3 regions of the Pseudoalteromonas sp. SR41-7 genome follow, and region 3 is predicted to be linked to each of the others. Evidence: predicted binding sites of a transcription regulator. Region 3 holds the regulator's gene; each other region holds the start of a gene.

Region 1 (10,066 bases), on a different contig from region 3:
CGCTGAAAACGTAATGATTGTTGATTTACTGCGTAACGACTTAGGCAAAGTGGCAAAACCTGGCAGCGTTCACGTCCCTTCCCTTTTTGCTATTGAAAGCTTTCCGGCAGTGCATCATTTAGTAAGCACGGTAACCTCAGAACTTGATGAAGGCAAAACAGCGGTCGATCAGTTAAAAGCGGCTTTTCCGGGTGGCTCAATCACCGGTGCGCCCAAAATTAGAGCGATGGAAATAATTGAAGAACTAGAACCACATCGCCGCAGCATTTATTGTGGTTCAATTGGTTATTTAAGTGCATGTGGAAATATGGATACGAGTATCACTATTCGTACCTTGGTGTGCCACAAAGCGCAAATTTACTGCTGGGCAGGTGGCGGAATAGTAGCTGATTCTAAAGTCGAATTGGAATATCAAGAAACTTACGATAAAGTAAATAAAATCCTCCCTTTATTAAAACAGTAGGTCGCTTTGAATAGTGAACACATTATGGCGCGGTTTCTGTTAAGCCCTACAGCTGCGCCAAACCAGTTAAAAGACACGCGTAAAAAACGTGCTAGCGCTGTTATGCTGCCAATTATTGATATAGATAATCATGCACATATTTTACTGTGTAAACGCCCTACTTATTTACACCATCACCCTGGGGAGATTTGTTTGCCCGGAGGTAAGTTTGAAGTAAGCGACATTACCCTTCGCACCACAGCCCTTCGCGAACTAAAAGAAGAGCTAAATATTGCCCAAAGCAACGTTAATGTATTAGGTCATTTACCTGAGTATTCAACATTAACGGGTTTTAGTATTAGCCCCTATGTGGGTTTACTTAATAAAGGCACCACCTGGGAAAATGACTATAATGAAGTACAAGCGAGCTTTTTACTCTCGGTCACTGAGTTAAATAACGAAGCTAATTGGCAACCCTTACCTTTTCAACGATTTGGGAAAACGGTTATTTTGCAAGGTTTTAAAACACCACATGGTTTACTTTGGGGTGCGACTGCAAGCATTATAAAAAACTTTACAAAACAACTCGCCTTACCAGTTTAAATCTTCGTTATTAGTAGTTACACAATCACAATTCCACGTTATCATGCTCGACCGTTCAAAGAGCAGCTTCGTGCTGATAAAACAAAGTAGAGACACACATTATGATCAGTGCATTTGATATGTTTAGCATTGGTATTGGCCCTTCGTCATCACACACCGTTGGCCCAATGCGCGCATCACGCTTATTTGTTAATGACCTACAAGAACAACAATTATTAGCAAATGTTACCGATATTAAAGTAGAGCTTTATGGCTCTTTGGGACAAACAGGTGTTGGCCATGGATCGGGTAAAGCCGTAATTCTTGGTTTAGCCGGTTATGACCCTGAAACTATAGATGCAGATTTAGTCGACGACATTTTAGCGACCATCGAAAAAGATCAGGTTATTTATCTAAACAAAACACACAAAGCTAAGTTTCCAAAACAAGGCGCTATTGTTTTTCATCGTCGCAAAACGCTGCCTAAGCACTCTAATGCAATGGAAATTATCGCCTCAAACAAAGGCGAAAAAGTTTACAGCAAAGTATATTACTCTATTGGCGGTGGCTTTATTGTTACTGATGAAGAGTTTGAAAACGAAAAACAAGCAGCCCTTGATATTAGAGAAGAAAACCCAGCTCCTTTCCCTTTCAGTAGCGCAAAAGAGCTACTAGAGATGTGTAAAGAGTCAGGGCTTAGTGTTTCAAGCTTAATGATGAAGAACGAAAAAACACTGCGCACTGAAGATGAAATAAAAGACACGCTGTTTCATATTTGGAAAGTAATGATGGCCTGTATTGACCGTGGTATGCGTACCGAAGGCATCCTACCTGGCGGCTTAAAAGTAAAACGCCGTGCGCCCAGCTTATACTTAAAACTAAATATAGAAGTCAGTAACGACCCACTTCGTGCAATGGACTGGGTTGATTTATTTGCCCTTGCCGTAAACGAAGAAAATGCGGCAGGTGGCCGTGTAGTTACCGCACCAACTAATGGTGCTGCGGGTATTTTACCGGCTGTACTTATGTACTATCACACATTTGTGAAAGAAGTAGACCGCGATATAGCCACACGTTATTTATTAACGGCTGCTGCTATTGGTATTTTATATAAAAAGAATGCCTCTATATCGGGTGCTGAAGTAGGTTGCCAAGGTGAAGTTGGCGTTGCGTGCTCTATGGCTGCAGGCGCATTAACAGAAATTGTTGGTGGCAATGTTGTGCAAGTAGAAAACGCAGCAGAAATTGGTATGGAACATAATCTAGGCCTCACGTGCGACCCTGTTGGTGGCTTAGTACAAGTACCGTGTATTGAACGTAATGCAATGGGCGCGATTAAAGCAATTAATGCCTCACGTTTAGCTATTCGTGGCAGTGGCGAGCAAAAGGTATCACTTGATAAAGTGATTAAAACCATGCTTGAAACCGGCAACGATATGAAAACCAAATACAAAGAAACCGCTCGCGGTGGATTAGCAGTTAATATTATCGAATGTTAATCAGCTCGCTATAAAAAGAAAAAGCTGTCTATTTAAAATAGGCAGCTTTTTTATTGTTCGTTCAATGTAATCACCTTATTTAACCGGTAACTCTATATCTGCAAATAATTTATCTACATCCTCTTGGTTACGCATTAAACTTGCTCGCTCTACTCGCTCTTTAGTTAAGTGCGGTGCAAAACGTTCAATAAAATCATACATGTAAGTACGTAAAAAGCTGCCCTTTCTAAAACCAATTTTGGTCGTGCTTGCTTCAAATAAGTGGCTTGCATCAATACACACTAAATCGGTATCGCTCACTTGATCTATCGCCATTGAAGCGACAACACCAACTCCTAAACCCAGTCGTACGTATGTTTTTATAACATCAGCATCGGTTGCAGTAAATACAATGTGTGGCTCAAGTCCGTGTGCGCTAAATGCTTTATCTAACTCTGAGCGGCCCGTAAAACCAAATACATATGTAATGAGTGGATATTGGGCAATGTCAGCAACAGTTAAACTATTTGCCTTTTTAGCGAGCGGATGGTCTTTAGCAACAACAATACTGCGATTCCAATGATAACAAGGCAACATAACTAAATCTGAATACAAATGCAGTGCTTCTGTTGCAATAGCAAAGTCGGCATCACCGCGTGCTGCAGCATCCGATATTTGTTGTGGAGTACCTTGGTGCATATGAAGCGATACCGCAGGGTATTTTTTCATAAACCCTTGAATAACGTTAGGCAAAGCATAACGGGCTTGGGTATGTGTTGTGGCAATATTTAACTTACCTTGATCAGGTAACGTATGCTCATTAGCAACGGCTTTAATACCTTCTACTTTGGAGAGTATTTCACGAGAAATATTAATTATATCTTCGCCAGCACCGGTTACATGCGTTAAATGTTTACCACTGCGACCAAAAATTTGTACACCCAACTCATCTTCTAACATGCGTACTTGTTTAGAAATTCCTGGCTGCGAGGTAAATAAACTCTCAGCAGTCGCTGAAACATTTAATTTATGATTTTGTACTTCTACGATGTATCTGAGTTGTTGTAATTTCATGGCTGCAAATTTTAACGTTATTATTCATATTATTTATAAAGGCAATACCGCTTAAAACCAAGTGTTATTTACGTAAAATATCACTTTAGGTCTTTAGGTGTGCAATTATCTGATTAGAGCTCAAGGCTAGCATAATAAATATGCTTGAGGTAGCGATGTTTATTCAGCTTTAGTTTATAAGCCCTTAGGGTGACTACGGTTTATAAAGAGCTCAACCTATCAATTTTTTGGTGTATTTTTTAAGTTAATCGGCGCAAAGCTACCCTGTTAACGTATATTTAATGTAAGATTAAATAATTAGGTTATATATCCGAGAATTACACCATGATCGTTTCTATTATAATAGTGCTTATAGTTGCATTGATTGTGATTGCACTTTGGGTAAGTGCTGTACAACAACACAAAGAAAAACAAGAAGCGGAACGCCGCAAAGAGCTAACAAAACAAAAAGCTATAATAGAAGAAACAGAAGAAGCACTAATGAATAGTGCCAATATACCTCTTTCTGAAAATATAATCCGTGTATTGCAACGCCGTATTTACGAAGCATTAAACACGATGGTTACTAGTTCGCCAACATCCAAAGCACTCAAAAGCCGCTTAGGTGAGGCTAAAACGCACCTCACCAATGCAGTTCTAGACAACAGCAGTGAAGCCCTAACGCTACCGAGTAATGACAAGCAGCTTGTTGGCCTAATTCAAGGTATTAAAAAATTACGCTCAATTTTACGCTCTGAACATAATAAAGGACGTATTGATAGCCAAGTTTTTGTTTTAGAAGATAAACGTCTTGAAAAACTACAACTGCGTATTAATATCGAAAGCCAAATAAAACGTGGCTTATCTGCCCGCTCAGCGAGTATGGTTGGCTCAGCAAGGCAGTATTTTGAAAAAGCACAGGCAACGCTCAATGCAGTTACATACACCGATGAATATGTAACAACAAAACGCCAAGAAGTTGAAGGTTACTTAGAAGCAATTAGTGTTGAACTAAGAGCTTCTAATGCAAGCGCACTTAAAAAGAAAACAGAAGAAGAGCAAGACGACTTAGATATATTGTTTGCTCCTAAAAAGAAATGGTAATTCTTTTATAAAAGCATTAAAAAAGCCTGCACAAATTAAATTTATGCAGGCTTTTTTGTCTATTTGTTAGTCATTAAGACAAAAATGCAAACTTGAAAACAAACAAGGCTGTCAATATCCAAACACTAATACTGATTTGATCTTGCTTACCACACAAAACTTTAACCGCCGTATAAGATATAAAACCAAGTGCAATACCGTGCGCAATCGAAAACGTTAATGGTGTCATTAGTAATACTACAGTAACAGGAATTGCATCGGTCATATCATCCCAATTTACAAACTTTAAATTTTGTAGCATCAGTACAGCGACATATAAAATAGCACCTGCCGTAGCATAAGCCGGTACCATTTGTGCAAGCGGTGCAAAAAACATCATTAGTAAAAAGCAAATACCTACAACTACAGCCGTTAAGCCAGTACGTCCGCCAACAGATACACCAGCAACCGATTCTATATACGATGTAGTCGTAGACGTGCCTAGCATCGCACCTGCAATTGTTGCAGAGCTGTCAGCACTTAGTGCGCGCCCTAAACGAGGCATGTTACCTTTTTCATCAGCTAAACCAGCTTTTTGAGTGACCGCAACTAATGTACCCGAAGTATCAAAAAGATCGACAAACAAGAATGCAAAAATAACACTCATCATTGATATATCAAAAGCGGCGGCAAAATCTAGTTGCATAAAAGTAGGCATTATTGATGGTGGCATAGCCATAACACCGTGATATTCAACTAGCCCTAAACTTAGTGCAATGCCAGTCACTAATAAAATACTAATAAGTACACCGCTTTTAAAATCGCGGTATAAAAGCGCTGCAATTACAAAAAAGCTTAATATAGCCAATAATGGGCCTGGGGAAGTAATGTCGCCCAATTGCACTAATGTTGCTGGGCTTGAGACAATAATGCCTGCATTTTTAAGGGCAATTAAGGCTAAAAAAGCACCTATACCTGTTGCGATAGCTCGCTTGAGCACCAGAGGTATGGCATTAATAATCCATTCTCTGACTTTAAATAAGCTTAAAAATAAAAATATACAACCCGACATAAAAACAGCCCCTAATGCGGCTTGCCAGGTATAACCCATTCCTAATACGACGCCATACGTAAAAAAGGCATTTAGTCCCATGCCAGGCGCTAATGCTAATGGATAATTAGCCCACAAACCCATTATAAAACAGCCTATCGCAGCTGCTATACAGGTAGCTACAAATGCAGCCCCTTGGTCCATACCTGCCTCAGCAAGCATAGCCGGGTTTACAAATACAATGTATACCATAGTGATAAAGGTAGTTAGGCCAGCAACGCATTCGCGTTTAACTGTTGAGTTATTTTCGCTGAGTTTAAATAAGGCTTCAAACATAATAAACTTGTGATAGTAAAAAGTGACGAGATTTTAACATAAAAATTATCTTTTACAGGACATTTTACCTTGCTATATACTAAACTGTTAAAGTAGTTAAAATAATAAATGAACCAATATGCTTAAAACAACACCTTGTGAGCAAGACTTAGAGCAACAGCTAGACAACATTTTAGGTTTTGTTACTCAACCAGAAAGCAGCCCCGCGCCCATTGATAATAAAAAAGATGAGCAAAGTACTATTAATAAAGCCCTATATTATTTAAAAAATAATCAAGCTCCATTGGCTGCAAAATGGATGCGCCTTGCTGCAATGGCAGGAAACCATAGAGCACAGTTTTATTTAGGTTTATTTTTTGTAAAAGGTGAAGGCGTGCCACAAAGTGTATTTCATGCTGTAGCTTGGTTGAGCTTAGCGAGTAGCCAAGGATACGCACCTGCCACTGCAGCGGTTACAGATATACGCAAACATATCGAAACTAAGCGATTTAAAGATGCTCAATGTTATGCAGCAAGTTTGTACGAACAAATCCACCAACTCCAGTTTTCTCATATGATCCCTCGCACGAGTGAAGACACATAAACCAACTAAGTTATAAGTACTGTATACAGTGTTGAAAAATACTGTATATAGTTACAAAGATACTCCTACTCAGTATAAAACCCACAAATTAAAACATTACTCAAAAATTTATTTTTGAAATACCTTCTCAAAAACAAACCTATAACAAGTTGATTAATAAAGAATTATAGATTTAAAAATAAAAAACAATGATCAAAGGCTGAATAACTGTACAAATAAATAGCATAAAATGCTTGCACGAAAGCACTGTATAAACTACTGTATATGAATACTGTATAAAAACCCAGTGAGTGAAATTATGTTACAGCCTATTACCGTAAGAACAGTTAAAAGTTACCAACAAGACGAGCAAAGCGATTGCGTAAATTTGATCCAAATTGAAGATGAAATTTCAGCGACCTTTGAGCTTTTAAAAGTATTACACCAATACAATAGCTCTAATGCATGGACGTTACTAATTGCGCCAGATCATGTACCTAGCAAAGCTTTACTTGACTCATGCTCTATTGATACAAGCAAATTACTTGTTATTAGACAGAAGCACCTAGTAAATTTAGAGTATGTATTAAATTCTGCGTTACATAATGGAAACTTTGCAGCGGTAATTACCTGGACCGATATAGTTAATAACCAACTACTTACAAATCTATCGTTCGATTTAAGTAAAACGAATACAAAACTATACTGTTTTACTAAAAACGCTCAAACAACAGAGATACCACTCGCTCAATAAGCTTGTTAAACTAATGTTTTAGATTCTGTATTATTATTATGACTTCACTCAATACCACATTATGTTTTTGCAGCAGTGGGCACAATTATGCCGATTGCTGCGAGCCGCTTCACTTATCTGTAAAGCAAGCTGACACTCCTGAACAACTTATGCGCTCACGATTCAGCGCTTATGTTATTAAAAATGCAAAATATGTTTATCAAACCTACGCAAAAGAAAAACAAGCTGAGAATCCGGTTAAAAAAATCAATGATTTTGCTAACAGCTGTCGATTTATAAATCTTGATTTAATTGACTCAAGCCATGATGGCGATACTGGAACTGTAGAATTTAAAGCCCAATATTTTTATCAAAACTTATTTTGTGAGCTTCATGAAAAATCGCAGTTTAGTAAAGAAAACACTCAATGGCGTTATTTAGATGGCACTATATATCCTGTTGAAGATATTAAAGTAGGCAGAAATGATAACTGCCCATGCGGTAGCAATAAAAAGTACAAAAAATGTCATAGCATGTAATAAATAATCTTATTTAATATTTATCACCTAAAAGGTGTTTTTAAGTGGCAGAGTGATTTATTAGCTAACTAAACTTAAAAACACACTTTGTTACGCCCTTGCATTTTAGACTCATACATTTTTTCATCTGCGATCTGCAACGTGTTTTTGTTATTTACGTATGGTTGTAGGGTTGCACCGCCAATACTAATAGTCACAAAATCATATTCTGAATATTTGTGTAATATTCCTAAATCGGCCACATTCTGTTTAATTTTATCAGCAACACAAATTGCACCTTCAGTGCTTGTATGCGGTAGAACAACTACAAACTCTTCGCCGCCATAACGCGCAACAAAATCGGTTGGCCTTTGCAAACTATTAGTAATAGTTTGTGCTACTAGGTTTAACACCGTATCCCCCTGCACATGACCATAGATATCATTGTATTGCTTAAAATAATCTATATCGATGAGTAATAATGCATAGTCAACTTTTTCTCGTAAGGCGCTTCGTTCCATTTTAGAAAAATGTGCATCAAAATAACGGCGATTGAATACTTTAGTTAAATCATCTAAAAATACTTTTTGATTGAGTAAGTCGTGTTGTAATTTTAACGTTATATGGGCACGAACCCTTCTAAATAGTGTTTCTTTTACAATCGGCTTTTTAATAAAATCAACAGCTCCGGCTTCCCAACACTCTTCTTCTTCGTTTTCAAAGGATGTAACAAAAATAACTGGGATATCCTGTGTTTCAGTATTATTTTTTAATTTTAAACATGTATCAATACCACTCATTCCACCCATACTAATATCGAGTAGGACTATATCGGGTACATTTACATTACAAATTTCAATTGCTTCTTCACCACTTCCAGCTGTTGTCACATTAAAATGCTCAGATAATATTTTTTTTAATACGATTAAGCTTAATAACTGATCGTCAACTATAAGTACTTTAGAATTCTTTAAACTTAGTTTTAATTGATGGTCAGAGTAATTTATTGGCATAGTAAAAATGTTTTGTTTTTTTAATTAAAAACAGCCTATAGCATCACATTTTGTTATGCAAATGTTAATTAAGAGGGATTCTACTTATTGGTTATTAATAAAAATGCTTTTTAGTAAATCTTTATTGCATAAAAACAAAAAATGAGCCACTTGGGCTCATTTTATAACTTTGAATACTTAATTTAGTTAAGTATTATTCGTCATCATCTAAATCTAATTGCTGACGTTGAGCAGGTCGAGCTAAAATCTCTACATAGAAAGAGGTCAAACCTTGCTTTTCAATTTCGCCAATTTGGTTACTTAATTCAGCAACGTGCACAACTTGCGCATCTTCAGCTGTGTTACCAAACTTACAGTCAAATGCCCAATAGTCAGCATCTTCAGGTAGCGTTTTATTACGCTCTCTTTTCAAATATTTTTTCACTTCGTGCTTTGCAGCATCAACCATACGAGGGTATTTGATTTTCTCGTGATTTAGCGTGAATGTTTTCTTCATTACGTTCCTAATTACCTTGGTTTAATGATAATGGCATTTCATGTCATACCATTTGACGCCATTATAGCAATTGCATTTAATTTTTGGATGCTTTTTTTTCATTAAATCAATTATTAGCAAATATATAAAGCAGACCCGTTATAAAGCATATATTAACTGATGATTATTACAATCATATATCACACCGCAATAAGCTGAAGTGGTTGATGTATTGCATCACTATTAAGGCTGTCGTAAAAAGCAGCTGCATTTATAGGGGGATTCGCTAGTTGTGTTTGTTCGCTTTTAATTCTTCTTCTGACAGCAAGCTCACAGTTATCTATTATATTAAGTGGAATATGCTTATCATCATTTCTAATCGCAAGTGGTTCAGGGCTTAAGCACTGTCTTAGCTTAATACTTGTCATACCGCAGCGCTCCCCTTCTTGAGATATTAATGATGCATTAAACTGTCCAACCAACATATTGTATTCATCAGGGGCTAAAAGTTGCTTTGGACCTGCGCCAAATTGCTTTCTTAATGCCTCTTCTTCTATAACTAAATTATCTATTTCAGTTTTTGGTAAATGAAATTGGCTAAAGTCGAGTGCGTCATGTGACAGCATCGCTAATAGTAGAGAAAATTCGCCACGGCGATTTTCATGCACACTATTATTGAGCCTACTGTTTAACTGACTCTCTGTGATTAACAAATCATCTATTTGCATAGTCTTTAGTCG
Region 2 (10,066 bases), on a different contig from region 3:
GATAACAAAATTGATGAGCAAGAGTTTGGTCCAATTTATAACTCTGAGTGTAATAACCAAGATAGTACTGTATGTGTGCGCTTAACACCTACAGGTGGCGATAGCTTAGGAACAATTCAAAAAATTTACAGCACATTTGAAAACGTTTCTTCGCAAGAAGTATCTGGGGTCGATGTTTCAGCTAACTACAATCACTCACTTGATGACTTAGGTTTATTGAAATTTAATTTAGAATGGGCATACCAAGATAAATTTGAAAAAGATGGCCGCGATTACACCGGTGAGTATGGCTATCCAGAGCACCGCTGGATTTTCTCTACAAACTGGGAAATTGGCGAGTTTAATACAAACGTAAACATCAGTTATGTAGGTGAGTTTGAAGATACCCCAGATATTGATTTTGACGGTAATTTAGACTTTGATAGCAATACATCACGTATGGTTGATTCGCAAACATTGGTAGATTTACAAACATCTTATCGTGTTACTGACTCAACTAAAGTATCGCTAGGTGTAAATAACTTATTTGATGAAGAGCCACCATTTGCAATTGGTGATGGCGACGCTGATCTATACGGTTATGCCTCAGGTGTACACAACCCTAGAGGCCGATACTTCTACACTAAAGTTAGTTTCTCGTTTTAACTTTGCGAGCTTATTTTAAAGTGAGCTAACGCTACAAATAAAAAAACCGCCAATTGGCGGTTTTTTTATTTAAAACTAAGGGCTAAATTATAGCTCGCCTTCGTTTTCAGATAAGAACTTAGCAACGCCTTCAGGGCTTGCGTCCATACCTTTTTTACCTTCAGTCCAACCAGCAGGACATACTTCACCGTGCTCAGTGTGGAACGCTAGCGCGTCAACCATGCGAAGCATTTCGTCGATGTTACGACCTAGTGGTAAATCGTTCACTACTTGGTGACGTACGTTACCTTCTTCATCAATTAAGAAAGAACCACGGAACGCAACACCCGCTTCTGGATGCTCAACGTCGTATGCTTTACAAATTTCGTGTTTAACGTCTGCAACTAGTGCGTATTGAACTTTACCAATACCGCCGTCTGCAACAGCAGTGTTACGCCATGCGTTATGTGAGAATTGTGAATCGATAGAAACACCAATTACTTCTACGCCACGCTTTTGAAACTCTTCAAAACGCTTATCAAATGCAATAAGTTCAGAAGGACATACAAACGTGAAATCTAGTGGGTAAAAGAAGATAACTGCTTTTTTACCTTTAATTGTTTCATGAAGGTTATAGTTATCTACAATTTCACCGTTACCAAGAACAGCTGCAGCGGTAAAGTCTGGTGCCTGGCGGCCTACTAATACACCCATTTTATTCTCCAAATATTTTGAGTTTGTTTTCAATTGCTTTCGCAATGCTGGTACTTATATGGGCGCTAAAAATTAAAAACCAATAGCGCATACATATAATTAATTGGCATTCTAAAGTTATTCACTGCAAAAGAACAATCGCATTTAACGATGTGAGCAATCGAAAATAACGAACACTTGCAACTTGCACTAATATGCTTAAATAATAGGTCTATTTTAAAGGGTAAGTTGCGTTGTAACTAAGTAGAAATTTTAAAAATATCGAAGTGGTTTATACATTAAACTTTTTAGAATTTCATATACGGTGGCGCTAAATTTTATAGATATAAAAAAACCTGCAAATGCAGGTTTCTCGCTTAGACTTAGTCCATTATATCTGAGGGCATATCACCACGGATTTTTTGCCAAATCTCACCTGTTTGATGACCGTATTTACGCATCATCGAAATAGCACCATCATGCTCTTTATTTTCTGCCAAAATGGTTAAATCTTTATAAAACTGACGAGCAAGTTCACGAGTTCCGGCATCAGAGAAGTAATGACAACCAATCTTTGAATAAAAGCCTCTAAAACCATTAAGTATTAATACATAAATACGGTTATTACCCGCAACGGCTAATTCGTGATGCACTTTATAATCATAGTCAGCAAATGCTTGAGCGGTGTCTTCTAGCTCATGGCTTTGTGATAAAATTTCAATCACGCGCTCAGGATTTAACTTAATTGCAGCACGTGTATAAATAGCACTAATATTAGTACGTGCAGATAAAAGCTGATCTGTCAGCTCTGGCATCTTGTCTTCATCTAAGCGCGCTAATGTTTCAAGAATGTTTAAGCCAGACGTTTCCCAAAAGTTATTTACTTTTGTAGGTTTACCATGCTGAATTGTTAGCCAACCATCACGTGCTAAACGCTGTAATACTTCTCTCAAGGTTGTTCTTGTAACACCAATTAACTCTGAAAGTTCTCGCTCGGCAGGTAAAATTGAACCTGGAGGGAAATCGCCGTTCCAAATGGACTCAACTATATATTCTTCAGCAAATCCTGCTGGGCTTTTCGCTTTAAAAATTCTCATCCAGTTCCCACTCGAATTAATCAACACTCATCGTTTTACACGAATAACTGACTGATTGTACCAGACGAAGCACAACTAACAAGTAAAGTAATATATATTAATAAAGCAAATGGGTAGAAATTTAAAATTAATAAATAATTAAATTTGGGTTTCTCTAATTTAGCTACAATGCATGAATATCTAGAGTAATATTCATTGTAGGTACATTGTTATTATGGAGATATTTTTATTTACGCAGCGCCTGAGCTTAATTAACTTATCCCGCACTTGCCATAAGAAAAAGTACAAAAAAGTGCAACCATAAAAAATTCTTTAGATGATGCATCACCTTAGTATAAGTAAGCAATATAACTGAGCTTATGTATCGATGGGAAAATAATAGAACGTCATTTAACCTTTGCTAAGGCTGAATTGAGTAGTCATTAATTTCATCTTATAAAAAGCGACTTCGGTAGCTTTTTTTTCCTTTTTGTTGCTGCATACTTTATCCTACGTCATAATCTAACGTCCTATTAAAACGCGGAATTTTTATGAACTGGCTTGCACAATTACCTACCCAACGAACCCCGTGGCTTTTATTTACAGCTATCGTTTTTTTACTTGAAGTTACCGCTCTTTTCTTTCAATACAAAATGGGGTTAGCGCCTTGCATAATGTGTATATATCAACGCACTGCAGTATTGGGGTTATTAGGCGCAGGGATTGTAGGCTCAAGTAAACCACAAAGTAAAACTGTGCGTATGATAGCGTATGTTATTTGGGGAATATCGAGTGTTTGGGGATACTTAATTGCTCGCGAACATATTGATATGCAGACCACCACAGACCCTTTTGCATTTAGCTGCGAGTTTGAACCAAATTTCCCATCATTTATGCCACTACATGAATGGATACCTAGCTTTTTTCAAGCTACCGGGGATTGTGGAAATATAGATTGGCAGTTTGTTGGCATGAGCATGCCTGCTTGGATGGAAGTGATATTTGGGATTTTCTCACTAACGCTATTTATTATAATTATTGCCCGTTTATCAATTAAAAAGTCGATTTGATATGTTTACATTTTTTTCAAGCCAATTAGACCAGCTTAAGCATTTAAAAGTACGCCAGCGTCAAGACGTAATTGCGCTTGCATTAAGTCAGCTATCGCCAACTGATAAAGTTCTATTGCGTATTATAAAACTGCTATTACTTAGCCCACTATTTTTAATATTCACTGTATTTAAAGGTTGGATATTAATACCATTTTTGATACTTGGCGGATTGTGCTATCCACTATTAACTACACCTATTGAAATTAACTTTGCTAAAAAGCACTTAAGCGATGCACTAAAACAATTTAATCAGGGCGCCTAGCACCCTGATTACTATTTAGAAATATTAAAGTGTAAGTTTCCCCTCTAATTTAGCTAAAAGCTTTTTGCCAATCCCTTTAACTTGCGATAAATCACTAACGCTTTTAAATTCGCCATTTTCTTCACGATAATCCACAATTGCCTGCGCTTTTTTCTTACCTATACCAGGTAACTTAGCAAGCATCTCTGCATCAGCATTATTTATACTAATTGTCTCAGCTTGAGGCATTTGCTTAGTTACTTCTGATAATTGTGCATACGCGGTAGTCGCGGGTAGTAAACATAATAAACTTATGATGAGTAAATTTTTTAACGTTTTCATTAAACTTGCCCTTATTCTTCTTTTCTTAATTTTGAGTATTGCTCAGGAAATCAATAAATAAGGAACTGTAAAGTTCATCACTTAAAGTGTACCTAAACGCATTATCACTATGATCCGAAATCCTGAAAATGCAGCTGGTACAACAAAGTGATTGCTTAACTAAAGTAAAGTTACCGTTTTTTGTCAAATTTAAGACACCTAAAAATTAATACTTCGCGCTTGCAAATTTACTTACAAACCATTACTGTACATAAAAACAGTAATCTAATGGTTTTTTAAAAACCACGGTGCCAAGCAATTTTGCAGGAGAAATCATGGCTGTTGTTGTTAAATATGTTGTAGAACGAAACGGAGTCGAGCGTATGACGTTTACTACCAAAAAAGAAGCTGATGCTTATGACAAGATGCTCGATATAGCAGAATCACTTGAGCTGATGCTAGAAAAGGTAGACGTACCGCTTAGTGAGCAACAAATTGAATCACTTGCTTTAGAAATAGCGAAAAGCAAAGATGATTTTATGACCATATTAAAAGGTGGCAAAGATCCAGCTGTTACCAAAGCGCCAGCAAAAAGTAAAAAGTCAGATAACGTTGCATCAATTGAAGATAACAACGATAAAAAAGTAAGTTAATTCATAGAGTGTTCCCTCCTCGAACGGGACAAACTAAATAAAAAAGGGAGCAACTAAGTTGCTCCCTTTTTTATTATACTAATTCGCTTAATTAAATGATCTCTTTAGGGTGGAAAAACGTGTTGATAGCTAGGCAAAAATTCGATATTTAGTTGTACTAAATGAGAATTTTTTAACGCCGGTAGCAACACGTTTAGCCCCGCAAAATGATTAAGTATTATTGCGGATTGGTATTAATTACTACTCACTTTAAAATAAGTAGTAATTGCTAATTAAAGCTCTTTTTCTACTTCATCAAATAAAGCAGTGATGTTTTGCTCAGGCTCTTTTGTTACTAAGCTAACAACAACAATTGCAATACTCGCTAAAATAAAGCCCGGTACTATTTCGTACATAAAGCTACTTAAGCTTTCACCATTGATAGTAAATGGTCCATATATCCAAATTAGCACAGTAAATGCGCCTACTAACATACCAGCTAACGCACCAGCAAAGTTCATGCGTTTCCAATAAAGGCTAAACAATACAAGTGGTCCAAACGCAGCACCAAAGCCAGCCCACGCATTACTTACTAGGTCTAAAATAGAGCTATCTCTGTCGTAAGCTAAATAAATAGCGAACATAGCAACTACGGCAACACTTATACGGCCAACAGCAACTAGCTCTTTATCACTGGCATCTTTACGTAAGAATGTTTTATAGAAATCTTCTGTTAATGAACTTGAACTAACCAATAATTGAGATGAGATAGTACTCATAATCGCAGCCAAAATTGCAGCAAGTAAAAAGCCAGCAATAAGTGGGTGGAACAGCAACTCAGAAAGAATTAAGAAAATTGTTTCAGGGTCTTCAACTACAATGTTGTTCTCATAAGTATAAGCTGCACCAAATATACCAGTACCAACAGCACCAATGGCAGCAACAATCATCCATGTCATACCAATACGGCGTGCTTTAGGCATATCTTTAACACTACGTACCGACATAAAACGAACAATGATATGTGGTTGGCCAAAATAACCTAAACCCCAAGCCATTGCAGAAATAATACCTAATGCAGAACCTGCACCAATCCAGTTAAGCATATCTGGATTTACGCTATGTAAAGTTGATTCTAAAGGTTGTTCAAGCAAAGAGTATGCAACCGTTGGTACTAGAATAAGTGCAATGAACATAATACAACCTTGCACAAAGTCAGTTAAGCTTACAGCTAAAAAACCACCAAACAAGGTATATAAAACAACTACGCCCGTTGTAATGTATAAACCCATTTCATAAGTTAAACCAAATGAGCTTTCAAACAATTTACCACCAGCGACAACACCAGATGAAGTATAAAGAGTAAAGAAAACAATAATTACCACAGCTGATACAACACGTAATAGGTTGGATTTATCATTGAAGCGATTTGAAAAGTAGTCTGGGATGGTTATAGAGTCATTTGCTTTTTCAGTGTAAACACGTAATCTCGGTGCAACTAACAGATAGTTTAACCAAGCACCAATCACCAAGCCAATTGCTATCCATGTACTACTAAAACCAGTAACAAACATCGCACCAGGTAGGCCCATTAAAATCCAGCCACTCATATCAGATGCACCTGCAGACAGTGCAGCTACACTTGGAGATAGATTTCGTCCACCTAACATGTAACCAGATACATCGTCAGTAGATTGCTTATATGCATATAGTCCGATACCTAACATTACAATAAAATATAATGCTAGTGAAATAATCATTCCTGTTTCCAAATTAGCCTCCGCATAATTATTAATAATAGGCTTTAATCCAAATAATGACTCTTAAAATTTTATAGTTAAGACACTATTGGGGTAAAAACCATTCTCGCTGACTATATCATGCTTGATAATAAAATCTCCAACTTGTTGCCCTCACCTGATACAAAAATACTCATGTTGAATAATTTTAAAGCGAATTGGTGAAATATAATAAATTAAATACTAGAAAGACCTTAATTTTTAATGATAATTTATTAATCTAGCAAATATACGTAATGCTATTTTGAGTCTTTTGCCATATATTATTACAATAACTAATTAGATTACTCTTACGGAACTGTTTATGTATTTTTACGCTGCACGCCAACCTATTTTAGACAGAGATAAAAAGCTCATCGGATATGAACTTTTATTTCGCGATGGCGTTGATAACGTATTTCCCGATATAGACGGTGACGAGGCAACTACACGACTAATTGAAGGTAGTCAGTTTAATTTCGGCTTAGAAGATTTAACCGACAATAAACCCGCCTATATAAATTTCACCCTAGAAACGCTATCAAAGGGCTACCCAACACTACTGGGCAAAGATACTGTAGTTGTAGAAATCCTTGAAACTGTGCAACCTGGGAAGCGATTATTAGCCATAGTGAAAGATCTAAAAGATAAAGGTTACACTATTGCTCTTGATGACTATATTCATCAGCCTGTTTGGCGCCACTTTTATCCATTTATTGATATTATTAAAATAGACTTTTTAGCATCTGATATAGATACAATAAAAACGGTTCTTAATGATTTAAAACTGCACTCGCATATTAAGTTACTTGCCGAAAAAGTAGAAACCTATGAAATTTACCAACAAGCTCTAGAGCTTGGTTTTGATTATTTCCAAGGATTTTTCTTCTCCAAACCGGAAATGGTACAAAGTAAGGCTCTACCGCCTTCAGAAATGGCATTAGCTGAATTACTTTACGAAACATCAAGCGTTGATATGGATCTTAAAAAAATCACTGATGTGTTTGAGCGTGATGTAAACCTATCTTACAAATTACTTAGGTATTCAAATTCTGCTGCCTTTGCAAGGCGTGCTGAAATAAGTACCATTAAGCAAGCCCTTATAGTGCTTGGCGCTAACGAAATTAAAAAACTATTATCATTATTATTTGCAGCACAAGTATCAGCAGATAAACCTGTAGAGCTAATTAGGCTATCGCTTACGCGCGCTCGTTTTGGTGAGTTACTCGCTATATCCCATGGACAATTTAAAGATACCGGCATGGCATTTTTAACCGGTATGATGTCTCTTATGGATGCTATTTTAGATGAGAGTATGGAAAGCGTTATGAAAAAGCTTCCACTTTCGAATGACATAAAAGCAGCGTTATTAAACGATGAAGGCTTGCTGGCAAAATATTTAAACTTAGTTAAGTATTATGAACAAGCTAACTGGTCAGCCGCAAACGAATTAACGAAAGAACTAAACCTAGGTGAAAAAGTTCCTGATGCCTATCATGAAGCACTGACTTGGGTTAATGAGCAAATGCAGTTAATAGTTAACGAAAAATAAGTAACCCGAACTCTGGTTAAAACATTTACTAATATATTGAATCATAATGATATCTAAGTTTATTTTTCTCTAGCCAAAGTTCAGATTCTATATAAACAGTAAATAAAAACGCCAGCATTTAGCTGGCGTTTTTATTAGTGGCTTCAATTATAAACTTTCTAAAAAGTCTTCATCAAAATCAGCTGGCTCTTCTTTAACTGGTGGATTGCCATCGTACAGCTCATAAATTTGACGCTGGAAGTAAATATCTTTTACAAATAAGTACGGATCAAGTGAATCATTTAATAGCCCTTCTTGTGGGATTAATGATGCACGCGCCTCAACTGCTTTTAAAACAAATACTAAAATAGTTTGTGGAGTCGTTAGCGCAACTTCAGGTAATACAAAGTTGTCGACTACATCACCGGTCAGGTTACGTGCTGTTGTTGGCCCCATACCTGGTAGCATTAAATAGGCGCCATCACCTACGCCCCATACACCCAACGTTTGTCCAAAGTCTTCATCGACTATTTCAAGACCTAGTGAGCTTGCAACATCAAAGATACCAAACAGACCGACAGTAGAGTTAACTAAAAAGCGTGCTAAGCTCACGCTTGCATTACCCGGTTTACCTTGCAAACCCGCATTGATCATATCTACAGGTGCGGTGATATTACCTGTAAAATTAACAATACCGTTTCTTACCGGTACAGGCGTTACTTCAACATAACCTACAGCAACTGGGCGCAACAAATAAGCATCCAGTACATCCATATTAAAGTCATATAATGGACGATTAATACTTTGCAGCGGATCTCTTTCATCTACTTTGCTTTGAGGGACTTGAGCACAGCCGGCTAGTATCAATAAACATAAAAAAGTAAAACTGTGTTTTAACATCTAACGTCCTTAAGGTATTAATGTATCAATTTGAAGTTGGTAGTCACTTACACTTTCACGCTTTAACGCCTGTGAATGACCTTCTAGCTCACCAGAGCTTGGCATAACAGAGTCATCGATAGAAATACGCGCCGAAATAATAATATTTTCTGCACTAGATAGGTTAAGCCCTGCAACCATTGCACTACTATCACTCAACTCAACTGTAATTGGAAATGAATATTTAGTAAGCTTAACAGCAGCCAATGGCATAGGTGAGCCAGTTGCAGCTTTTGCAAATATAAACAAAATACCGTCTTTTGGCTGTTTATCAATAAGCTCTTTTGCAATGTCGACTGTAACTGCAATAGCACCCGTTGTAGTAGTAACTGGCATAACTGAGCCTTCACTTTGCATTTGTTGCTCAATATCAGCAATACGTTCGGAGATCATGTTATAACGTGAATCATTTTTTTCCATGCTCGCCAATAAAACTTCAAATGCAGTTTTAGCTTGCGGCCAATCTTTACGCTCATACGCTATCAGCGCTAGTAACGAAATAGCATCTAAATTAGTAGGCTCAACGTTTAGCACTTTTGAAAGCATACCTGCCGCGCGAGTCATATTAGCTTCGCTACCTTCAAGTAATAAAACCTGACTGTAACTAATAAGAACCTGCATATTATCAGGGTTCATACGTAGTGCTTTATCAAATGACTGCTGCGCCATGTCAAATTCATTAAGCGACATAGCCACTCGACCAAGTAGCATCCAAGCAACTTCATCATCGCCAGAGCGGCTAAGTTTAGTACGAAGCGCCAATGCAAAAGCCTGCAGCTCATTTTGACTAAGCGGCTCACCTTTTTGCATTACAGCACGCTCGCCATAATCAGCTAAATTATCCATTGCGTCATGCCAAGCCGAAATTTGCTGCTGACTGCCTGTAAAACTATAAAAAATCCCTGTAAGTGCAAGAACAAATGCACCGCCTGTTAAAGCAAAAATACGGTTATTACCTTTGCTGTTAAGTGATTTCTCTGGTGATAGCTCGTTCAATAAGCGACGTTTTAATTCAACAATTGATTCTGCGTGGTTTACGCTATCAATGCGTTGATTATCTAAATCAGTTTGCAAATCGACTAAACGCTGCTCATAAATACTAATTAATTCAGCATTGGC
Region 3 (10,066 bases):
GTCAATAAAAAAAACGTATTACCGTAAATACCCGCATCTAGCGTTAGATTAAGGTCATTATATGCATGCATGTACTCCTCAACTTGCAGCCCTAAAAAGCAAACACCCAGTAAAATAGTAGCGCCTAAAAAAACCTTAAGTGGAGTACGTTTATTGTTTTCCATCGCTACGTGGGCAAAATGTAAAGTAACTGAGGAAGTAAGCAGTATTAAGGTATTTATAAGTGGTAAGCCTTGCCAGCCCATAGCCTGAGTAGTTTCGCCAGCAGGTGTTGAAACTAGCGGCCAAACAGCTTCAAAAGTTGGCCATAAAACCTCGTTAGTCATTGCATTATTGCCTGCACCTCCAAGCCAAGGTACCGACAATACCCGTGCATAAAAAAGCGCACCAAAAAAGGCCATAAAAAACATAACTTCAGAAAAAATAAACCAGCTCATACCTTGTCTAAAAGAGCGATCCATTTGTGCTGAGTACAAACCTTGGTCTGACTCACTAATTACATTTTTAAACCAGCTAAACAACATATACACAAGCACAGCAATACCGGCATAAAGCAGATAAACCCCGCTACCACCTTCTTTACCTACACTCATAACAGTCAAGCCTGCCCCTACTGCAATAAAAAACAATGCAACTGCACCTACAATAGGCCACGGGCTTTGCTCAGGTACGTAATAATGCTCATATTCTTGATTCATTTTATTTACTCCTAGTTTCACACTAGTTTAAAAAGCTAGTTATTACTTGCCACCAGCTGTTCACTAATATCAAATACGGTATAAGATAAAGTTAATTCTTCAATGTCGCTTGGCAATGCGGTATCAACATAAAAAAGTAATTTAAATTCAAGCTCTTCCCCTGCTTTTAGAGGTTGCTGATCAAAGCAAAAACAAGCTATTTTATGTAAATACTTTGCCGCTTTACCTGGCGAGACTGATGGTACAGCCTGCATTACTTTATCTAGATTGCTGTTATTTTTAGCACTAAACATTACTTCACGCATTGCACCGGGTTTTACCACTACACTGTATTCTTTTGATTTAACTTTAAACGGTGCACCACTTTGTGCGTGAGTAGTAAAGCTAACGCCAACTTCTCGGTTTTGTACTATTTGTGTACTTTGCTCTGCTTGCTCAAGCGAAGGCTTTCCATTAAGCCCTGTTACATCACAAAACACGTCATACAAAGGTACTAAAGCAAAGGCAAAGGCAAACATGCCTATGCAAATAAGTACCAAACGTTTGAGTAGCGGTGCATGTGTCATTACTTAATAACCGGCGGCGTAGAAAAAGTATGATATGGCGCTGGAGAGTCAACTTCCCACTCAAGGCCTTCTGCCCCTTCCCATACTTTTGCAGGCACTTTATCACCGCCACGCGCGCATTTAATTACCACAGCTACAAACAACAATTGCGATAAACCAAAGGCAAACCCACCAATACTTATGATTGCGTTAAAGTCGGCAAATTGAAGAGCGTAATCGGGAATTCGACGCGGCATACCAGCAAGCCCTACAAAATGCATAGGAAAAAACAGTACGTTCACGCTCACCAGCGATAGCCAAAAATGCCATTTAGCCAATGTGATATTAAACATATTGCCCGTCCACTTGGGCAGCCAGTAATAAGCCCCCGCCATTATCGAAAATACAGCCCCTGTTACTAATACATAATGAAAGTGCGCCACTACAAAATAAGTATCGTGATATTGAAAATCAGCAGGTGTAATTGCCAGCATCAATCCCGAAAAACCACCCAAGGTAAACAGCACAATAAACGCAATACTAAAAAGCATTGGCACTTCAAAAGTTATTGAGCCTTTCCACATTGTGGCAACCCAATTAAATACTTTTACTCCTGTAGGTACCGATATAAGCATGGTCGCGTACATAAAAAACAACTCGCCAGCGACCGGCATCCCAGTGGTAAACATATGATGAGCCCATACAATAAAGCTCAATAGTGCTATGGAGGATGTGGCGTATACCATTGAGGCATAGCCAAAAAGTTTTTTACGAGAAAAGGTAGGTACTATTGTAGATATAATGCCAAAGGCAGGAAGAATCATTATGTATACTTCGGGGTGACCAAAAAACCAAAAAATGTGTTGGAACATCACCGGGTCGCCACCGCCTGCGGCATCAAAAAAGCTGGTCGCAAAATACTTATCGGTAAGTACCATAGTGACAGCCCCTGCAAGCACTGGCATTACGGCTATTAATAAAAAGGCAGTAATTAACCACGTCCATACAAATAAGGGCAACTTCATCCATGTCATGCCTGGGGCACGTAAGTTCACTATGGTTACAATCACATTGATTGCGCCCATTATTGAGCTAATTCCCATAATATGTACGGCAAATACAAACAATGCAGTATTATCATTACTGTATGTTGTGGACAGTGGTGCATAAAAAGTCCAACCAAATGCAGGACCCCCACCAGGCATAAATAACGATGCCAATAGGATTAAAAACGCAAACGGTAAAATCCAAAAGCTCCAGTTATTCATTCTTGGCAATGCCATATCTGGCGCGCCAATCATGAGTGGTATCATCCAGTTAGCAAGGCCTGTAAAGGCGGGCATAACCGCACCAAACACCATAATTAAACCATGCACTGTGGTCATTTGATTAAAAAAGTGAGGGTCGACCAACTGTAAACCTGGTTGAAATAATTCAGCCCTGATCACCATGGCCATTGCGCCACCAATTAAGAACATGGTCAGCGAAAAAATTAAATATAAACTACCTATATCTTTATGATTAGTTGTGTAAAGCCAGCGTTTAAAACCTTTAGCTGGGTGATGAGCATGATGAGCTTCATTGGCGTTAGGTTGTTCTACTATGCTACTCATTAGTTCGCCTCCACTTTGGCATCAAGTGCTGTCTGTATTTGACTCGGTTGAATAACATCACCCGTATCATTACCCCACGCATTACGTTTATAAGTAATAACCGCAGCTAATTGCTTTATAGATAACTGCTTGGCAAAAGCTTGCATTGCCGTACCGGGTCGTCCATGGATAACTACATCAATGTGATCTTTTATATCGCCAAGCACTATCGGGCTGCCTTTAAGTGCAGGAAATACGCCCGGTAACCCCATGCCAGTAGGTTGATGACATGCAGCACAATTAGCCATATATACTTGTTCGCCTAAAGTCATTAACTCTTCTTTTGGGAGGGTTTTATCAAGTAATGCAGCATCTGCTAATGCTGCTTTTTGTTTAGCCTGCTTTGCATCTGTAAGCCATGTTTTAAAATCAGCCTCAGATTTAGCGACCACCACAACGGGCATAAAGCCATGGTCTTTACCACACAACTCAGCACATTGGCCTCGGTAAGTACCTTCTTCGTTTATGTTCGTCCATGTTTCGTTTATAAAGCCGGGGTTCGCATCTTTTTTAACTGCAAAATCAGGTACCCACCAAGAGTGAATAACATCGTCAGAAGTCATTAAAAATCGTACTTTTTGATTTATTGGCAGTACAAGAGGCTTATCAACCTCAAGTAAGTAGTTAGGATTTTTATCTGCAAGATTCGCGATTTCATCTTGCGGGGTAGATAAAATAGAGTAGAACTCTACATCTTCACCCATATATTCATAATGCCATTTCCATTGCGAACCCGTAATTTTAATAGTGAGATCAGCTTTGCTGGCATCTTCCATTGCAATTAGGGTTTTAGTGGCTGGTACTGCCATAGCAATTAAAATAACAAACGGAATTGCAGTCCAAAGTATTTCTACTTTAGTGCTTTCGTGAAATTGGGCAGGTACAGCCCCTTTAGATTTACGGTGATGAATAAGTGCCCAAAACATAATTGCGAACACTATCACCCCAATCACACAACATATTATAAATATGGTCATGTGCAGCTGATATACATTATTGCTTATATCGGTTACGCCTTTGCGCATATTGTATTGGCTGTTAGCCAAAACTGGGTGCGAAAAAACACATAATATAAGCCACAAGGTAGAGGTCAGTTTACCCATGTGACGGCTCCTTTGATGCTATTGCGAATGCAAAGCGAAGAGGCATACGGCTTAAACGCCAATTCGTTATTTTTATTTTTTTAGCCAATCTTATTTAATATTGATTGGTTTTGCTGCGCCAACAACGAGTTTGTGTATATTGTGTGTTCTCAAAACTAAAAAGCTGTGAGTTATTATTAGCTCAGCACATTAACAATTAGCTAAAAAACGAACAACAAGCAAGTTTTAGTATAAAAAACAATCAGGTGATATTGAATAATTAATAAAAATCGGTAATCAACTGGGCAACAGGAAGTTCAAAATATGAGCAAAACAAAGGGTTTAACGCATTCGGAGGGGGAAATATAAGTGCAAAAAAGTTTACAGCTTAAATAGTCAGTGGGCTGTTTACGCCCTATTTTTTAGTACAAATTTTAAAACAAAAATGCGTACTAATTAGTACGCATTTATAAAACTGCTTGTTTAAAAGCTATTTTTAAAGTCACATCCAATCAGCGTTTCTTATAACGCCAACGGCTAAGCCTTCAATATTAAAAGACTCATTCTCAAGATCTACTTCAATAGAGTCAAAATCGTCGTTTTCAGCATGAAGTAATACTTTACGACCCGCTTTCTCAAGACGTTTTACAGTTACGTCTTCGTCTAGGCGAGCAACAACAACTTGTCCATTTTCAGCGGTTTGAGTACGATGTACAGCAAGTAAATCACCATCCATAATACCAATATCTTTCATGCTCATACCGTTAACGCGTAGTAAAAAATCTGCAGCCGGTTTAAACATTAATGGATCGATTTTGCAGTGACTTTCAACGTGCTCTTGCGCCAAAATAGGTGAACCAGCAGCAACACGCCCTATAAGCGGTAAACCTAATTGTTCTGGCTCTTCTTCTTCAATTAATTGAATACCACGGCTTGCACCTGGTTTCATTTTAATTGCGCCTTTTTTAGCAAGTGCTTTTAAATGTTCTTCAGCAGCATTGGCACTTTTAAAACCTAATGTTTGCGCTATTTCAGCACGTGTAGGAGGCATACCAGTGTCTTTAATAAAAACTTTAATTAGTTCGAGTATTTGAGCTTGGCGGTTCGTTAATGGTCGCATACAACTGGTTTTCCATACAGTACATTTAACTGTGAGTATATACAGTTAAATAAAAATCGCAAATTTAAATTAAGCCTTAAAATAGCTAAAGTAATTTCACTTGTGTACATTTTAGGGATATAACTAAAGCTAAGTTTATAAATGATTAAAAATGCAAAGGAGACATTATGAGTATTTGGTACCAGCCCATCACCTTAGAGCTGTGCAAGCAGTTAGAACAAGGCATTAATGGCCAAGGAACATTAATGAAAACTATGGGGATAGAAGTCACAGAAATTGGCGATGATTATTTGGTTGCCACAATGCCGGCAATTCCTGAGCATCATAACCCAATGGGGATGGTTCACGGCGGTGCTAACGTTGTACTTGCCGAAACAGTTGCCAGCTATGCCGCTAACTTTGTTGTCGATTTTACTAAATTTTACTGTGTAGGACAGGAGATTAGCGCAAGTCATTTAAAAGCATCTCGCAACGGCACTTTAACAGCAACGGCAAGAGCGTTTCATATTGGCAAACGTAGTTCAGTGTGGGAAATAAAAATTACAAATAGCCGCAATGAGCTGTGCTGCGTATCAAAAATGACCGCAGCAGTCGTAGAGCGAAGATAGTTACTTTTCGATTGGGTAAATGGTAATTTCCATACCCGCACCAATCGCAGATATACGCAATAATGTATCTGCATCTAAGGCTTGATTAAAGCACTTAGGAGAAGTCCCTGATTCAAAACCAATATCAAACGTTCTACGTGAACAGCTTAACCATTGCTTTAGCGCGTTACGCGAACACGATTCAATAAGCTCACATATATGGTTTATGGCTTTATCAGGTGTGCTCACCTCACCTGTAGCTTCAATACGCGCTAGTTGACGGTATTCGTCTTTGTCATAATGTAAAATCGTCGCGACTTTTTTCAAGTCCGCCACTAGCAAACTAATATCTTGCTTTGATTCAAGCTCAAGATCTACATTTAAAAATTGAATTTCCGACATCGTTTCGTATTTATCCTCTAATAATTTCATTGCAAACTTTAACGCAGTTTTACCGTTATACCAAATCAACTATGCCCTAATAACCACTTTATATGGATATTTCGCAGCTTTTAAGTATTTTTTAGCATTTAAAGCTAGCTGGATATCAAACATCCAGCTCAATTAAACAGATAAGTCATGTTAGGAATTTAAGTGTAATCTTTTTTATTTTTAAATGATTACAGTAAGCTATAGTTTAAACTGCGACAAAATGTCGCAGTAACTTATCCCATTAATGTAATAAACTAGCCTCTAAAAATAATAAGACTAAAACATGAATAAAAAAATATTTAAACATGCTCGCAAGTTACATAAATGGTTAGGATATTTATTAGCACTACAAATTTTAGCATGGTTACTAGGTGGTTTAATTATGAGTGCAATCCCTCTTGATAAAGTTCATGGGGAGCATCTTGCAACACGTACTCTTAATAACCCATTTACGCAGGCTGATTATGTTGCCTCCCTTGACGATATTGCCTCTCAGGTGGTTAATCCAACACAAATAATTTTTGAGAACTTCTTAACTACACCACTTATTACTGTCTTTAGTAATAACGAGCAGCAAAGCTTCAATGGAATAACAGGCCGACCATTTGAACCGCCAACTAAAATACAAATTACCGCAAATGCTAAAGCACACTTACTTATTGACGCTCAAGTAACAAGCGCTGTACTACTAAAGCAAGGTATGCGAGAAGTTGGATATAAAACCAATGTTTGGCAGGTACAATTTGACGACACATTTAACACAACACTGTACTTGTCAGAAAATAACGGCAAAGTTGTTACCGTTCGCAGCACGCTATGGCGAATATTCGACTTTTTTTGGATGTTACATATTATGGATTACGATGAGCGAGAGGATTTTAATAATCCACTGCTTATTAGCTTTTCAGCAACCAGTGTACTTTTTTGTTTAAGTGGAATATTACTACTTATACAAAATATACGACTAAAACGATTTATCCGAATTAAAAATAAGAATAAATCAAAGTAGTCATATTGGTTTTTGAAAGCTAGCGCCCACTTATCAAAGAGTAAATAAGCCTAGGGCTTATTTTATTCCAAGTGCTTAAATCGACTCAAATGTCGCTTTAACATTTCGTTTTCGAAAATCAACTCATCACGCTCATCCAGCAATTGTAAAACTAAAGCTATTGCCGACCAATCTAACGAAAAGTCATGTTGGATACGGGCCGCTTTTTTAACTAAGGTCACTGCAGATACCGTAAATTGCCACTGCGTAACATGATCCCCCTCAATTGGAACCGCAATATTATGCTCAACTAGCTCATATAAAATTGCTTCGCTAATATCACTGCTCAAACATAGCTCTTTGCTAGTAAGTAAATCGTCTTTTTGTGTCACGATAATTTGCATTATGGCTTGCTCCAGTTATTACGGGGATCAAAGTGAGCTTTTTTGGCTAATTCTTCCCACAGTTTTTTACTGGCATCATCAACAGATGTTGGATTAACAATTTTAAGCACAGCAAATAAATCACCTTTAGCTTTTTTACTCATTAATCCCTTACCTTTAATACGCAAGCGTTGACCAGACTGACTATTAGAAGGAATAGTTAATTGGATGTTTCCTGTCAACGTAGGTAAATTTAGCTTTGTACCAAGAGCCGCTTCCCATGGTGCAAGAGGGACAACTATATTTAGGTTATGACCTTCAACATCAAATAATGGGTGAGGCACTAAACTAATTTGTAAATACAAGTCGCCATTTTGCCCATTAGCTGACCCTAATCCGCCTTGCCCTTTTAGTCGAATTCGCTCGCCATTTACTGAGCCTGCAGGAATTTTCACTTTAAGTGATTTTTTAATTTCAGTGACACGGCCACTGCTGTCTCGCTGCGGTAACATAAACTCAACAGGCTTAACGGTATCAACTAAAGTCTCTTCAAGAAAAATTGGGAACTCTATTTCCACATCTTGTCCTTTTTGCGCGCGAGCGGCGTTACTTCTGCTCTGCCCGGAACGATCGAATCCACCAGCTCCGCCAAACATTGAATTAATAAAGTCAGAAAACTCTTGGTCGGTTTGAGGATCGCTTTGCTGATAATTACTTTGCGAAGAGGCATTGTTACCACAATAATGGCCTTGCTGTTGACGAGCACGATTTTGTTGGTGACGACGTAACTCGTCGTATTTAGTGCGTTCTTCTTTGTTATGGATGACTTCGTAAGCTTCTGCTATTTCTTTAAACTTATCTTCTGCTTGAGGCTCTTTGCTTACATCTGGGTGATATTTTCTGGCTAACTTTTTATAAGCTACTTTAACCGCTTTATCATCTGCATCAGGCGATATTCCAAGCACTGCATAATAATCAACAAATTTCATTTGCAATCCAAATCCTCATATTGAGTAAGCTTTAAGCATACTCCTTAACGGGTAACCTTGTGTGGTTAAAATACGATAAATAGTGAGAAATAAATGAATAGTGAAAATAACTTTGAGTAAAAAATTAATCAGGCACTTTTTATTAATATAAGCGTAGGCCTTAAGTTAACTTTATCTTTTATCTTCAAGGCTTTAAACTGCCTATTCCTGTAGTTCACATTTGTGATGGATATGACTCGATTTATTCTGGCCTTATTGGCTTGTTGTGTGTGCGTTTCGGTATCAGCCGAACAATTTACCCGTTTTTCAACGGCTAAAAGACATTTAATTAAAACCCTACCTGACAACGCCAAAAGCATTTACTGCGGCTGTGATATTAAAAAAGAAGGCAAAAAACTCGTTCCTGACCCGTCTAACTGTGGTTACATTCCTCGAAATACCCTTACCCGCTCAGGTAAAGTAAATGTGCGAGCACTACGCATTGAGTGGGAGCACATTGTTCCGGCGTGGGAATTTGGTCACCAGCTACAATGCTGGCAAGATGGCGGGCGTAAAAACTGCCGTAAAGTAAGTGCTAAATTTAGAAAAATGGAAGCTGATATAAATAACTTAGCGCCAGCTATTGGCGAAATTAATGCCGATCGCTCTAATTATCGTTTTGGTATGCTTAGCGAAAACGCCACACAATATGGTCGTTGCGAAGTAAAAGTAAACTTTAAGCAACGTGTAGTTGAACCGCCTGTTTATGCACGAAAACGTATAGCTGACACCTACGCTTACATGCAAAAAACATACGGTTTAAAAATCTCTGATAAACAGCAAAAGTTATTTAATGCATGGCAAAAGCAAGCATTCGCAGATACAAGTAGTGCGAGCAAGCTCTAAGCTTTAACACTCATTTACATAAATCAAAGTTATAAATGTTGAATAAACGAGCGAGTGTTGTAATATTTTAAACAACTTATTTACAAAAAAGCCCTTACCTATGTTTAAAAATAATAAAACCTCGCTTGCCATTTTCACTGCATTTGCGGGCTTTGCTTTGACCGGTTGTGGCGGCGGCGGTAGCGGTATCGACTCAGCCCCTGTAGTTACAACACCTGTTAGTAGCAGTCCAACATGGACTGCGGGTGTATTTGAACCCTCTAACGATTTAAAAAACTTTTGCGAAACCCCGCGTACGGGTAACGATCCCTTTAATAACAACGAGCCTTACCCAGATCAAGCCGGTTCTGCCCTTTACGAAAAACTCTGGCTTCGTTCTTGGAGCGACGAAACCTACCTTTGGTATGATGAGATTGCCGATAACGATCCTGAAAGCTTTGCCACAGTAGCCGATTATTTTGCCCAATTAAAAACAGAGCAGCTTACCGACTCAGGAGCAAAAAAAGATAACTTTCATTTTTCAGAACCTACTGAAGATTACTTTCAAGAAGCGCAATCGGGCGTTACTTCTGGTTACGGTATAAATTGGGCGTTTATTGGCGATACAGCCGACCGTATTTTACGCGTCGCTTATCTTGAAGATGATTCACCTGCAAGCCAAATAGGCTTTCAACGTGGTGATACTGTACTTTCAGTTGACGGTGT

What was found. The regulator LexA, encoded in region 3, represses DNA repair genes until DNA is damaged. The targets are predictions, from matches to a motif close to TACTGTATNNNNATACAGTA.
Region 1: H5092_RS13115 (SulA-like leucine-rich domain-containing protein) is a predicted target of LexA. The motif match lies at 6,865-6,884, and genes of this name have one in related genera.
Region 2: H5092_RS00365 (YebG family protein) is a predicted target of LexA. The motif match lies at 4,331-4,350, and genes of this name have one in related genera.

The regions. Positions count from the first base shown of each region.
Region 1 is NZ_JACJEF010000009.1:359-10,424, reverse strand. It holds gene pabB (aminodeoxychorismate synthase component I) at 1-463, shown strand, start outside; gene H5092_RS13145 (CoA pyrophosphatase) at 470-1,045, shown strand; gene H5092_RS13140 (L-serine ammonia-lyase) at 1,147-2,523, shown strand; gene cysB (HTH-type transcriptional regulator CysB) at 2,599-3,576, opposite strand; gene H5092_RS13130 (hypothetical protein) at 3,901-4,659, shown strand; gene H5092_RS13125 (NCS2 family permease) at 4,733-6,025, opposite strand; gene H5092_RS13120 (tetratricopeptide repeat protein) at 6,144-6,608, shown strand; gene H5092_RS13115 (SulA-like leucine-rich domain-containing protein) at 6,907-7,341, shown strand; gene H5092_RS13110 (YchJ family protein) at 7,380-7,859, shown strand; gene H5092_RS13105 (diguanylate cyclase) at 7,934-8,851, opposite strand; gene H5092_RS13100 (DUF6172 family protein) at 9,045-9,347, opposite strand; gene H5092_RS13095 (VC2046/SO_2500 family protein) at 9,527-10,054, opposite strand.
Region 2 is NZ_JACJEF010000001.1:69,653-79,718, forward strand. It holds gene H5092_RS00335 (TonB-dependent receptor) at 1-645, shown strand, start outside; gene H5092_RS00340 (peroxiredoxin) at 733-1,338, opposite strand; gene fadR (fatty acid metabolism transcriptional regulator FadR) at 1,701-2,414, opposite strand; gene dsbB (disulfide bond formation protein DsbB) at 2,945-3,463, shown strand; gene H5092_RS00355 (DUF6170 family protein) at 3,465-3,767, shown strand; gene H5092_RS00360 (helix-hairpin-helix domain-containing protein) at 3,792-4,088, opposite strand; gene H5092_RS00365 (YebG family protein) at 4,403-4,720, shown strand; gene putP (sodium/proline symporter PutP) at 4,993-6,471, opposite strand; gene H5092_RS00375 (EAL and HDOD domain-containing protein) at 6,803-8,029, shown strand; gene H5092_RS00380 (VacJ family lipoprotein) at 8,177-8,908, opposite strand; gene ccmI (c-type cytochrome biogenesis protein CcmI) at 8,918-10,066, opposite strand, start outside.
Region 3 is NZ_JACJEF010000019.1:9,262-19,327, reverse strand. It holds gene H5092_RS18510 (cytochrome c oxidase subunit 3) at 1-698, opposite strand, end outside; gene H5092_RS18505 (cytochrome c oxidase assembly protein) at 734-1,264, opposite strand; gene ctaD (cytochrome c oxidase subunit I) at 1,264-2,856, opposite strand; gene coxB (cytochrome c oxidase subunit II) at 2,856-3,998, opposite strand; gene lexA (transcriptional repressor LexA) at 4,480-5,097, opposite strand; gene H5092_RS18485 (PaaI family thioesterase) at 5,265-5,705, shown strand; gene H5092_RS18480 (hypothetical protein) at 5,706-6,086, opposite strand; gene H5092_RS18475 (hypothetical protein) at 6,400-7,125, shown strand; gene H5092_RS18470 (chaperone modulator CbpM) at 7,188-7,508, opposite strand; gene H5092_RS18465 (DnaJ C-terminal domain-containing protein) at 7,508-8,476, opposite strand; gene H5092_RS18460 (endonuclease) at 8,708-9,361, shown strand; gene H5092_RS18455 (S41 family peptidase) at 9,462-10,066, shown strand, end outside.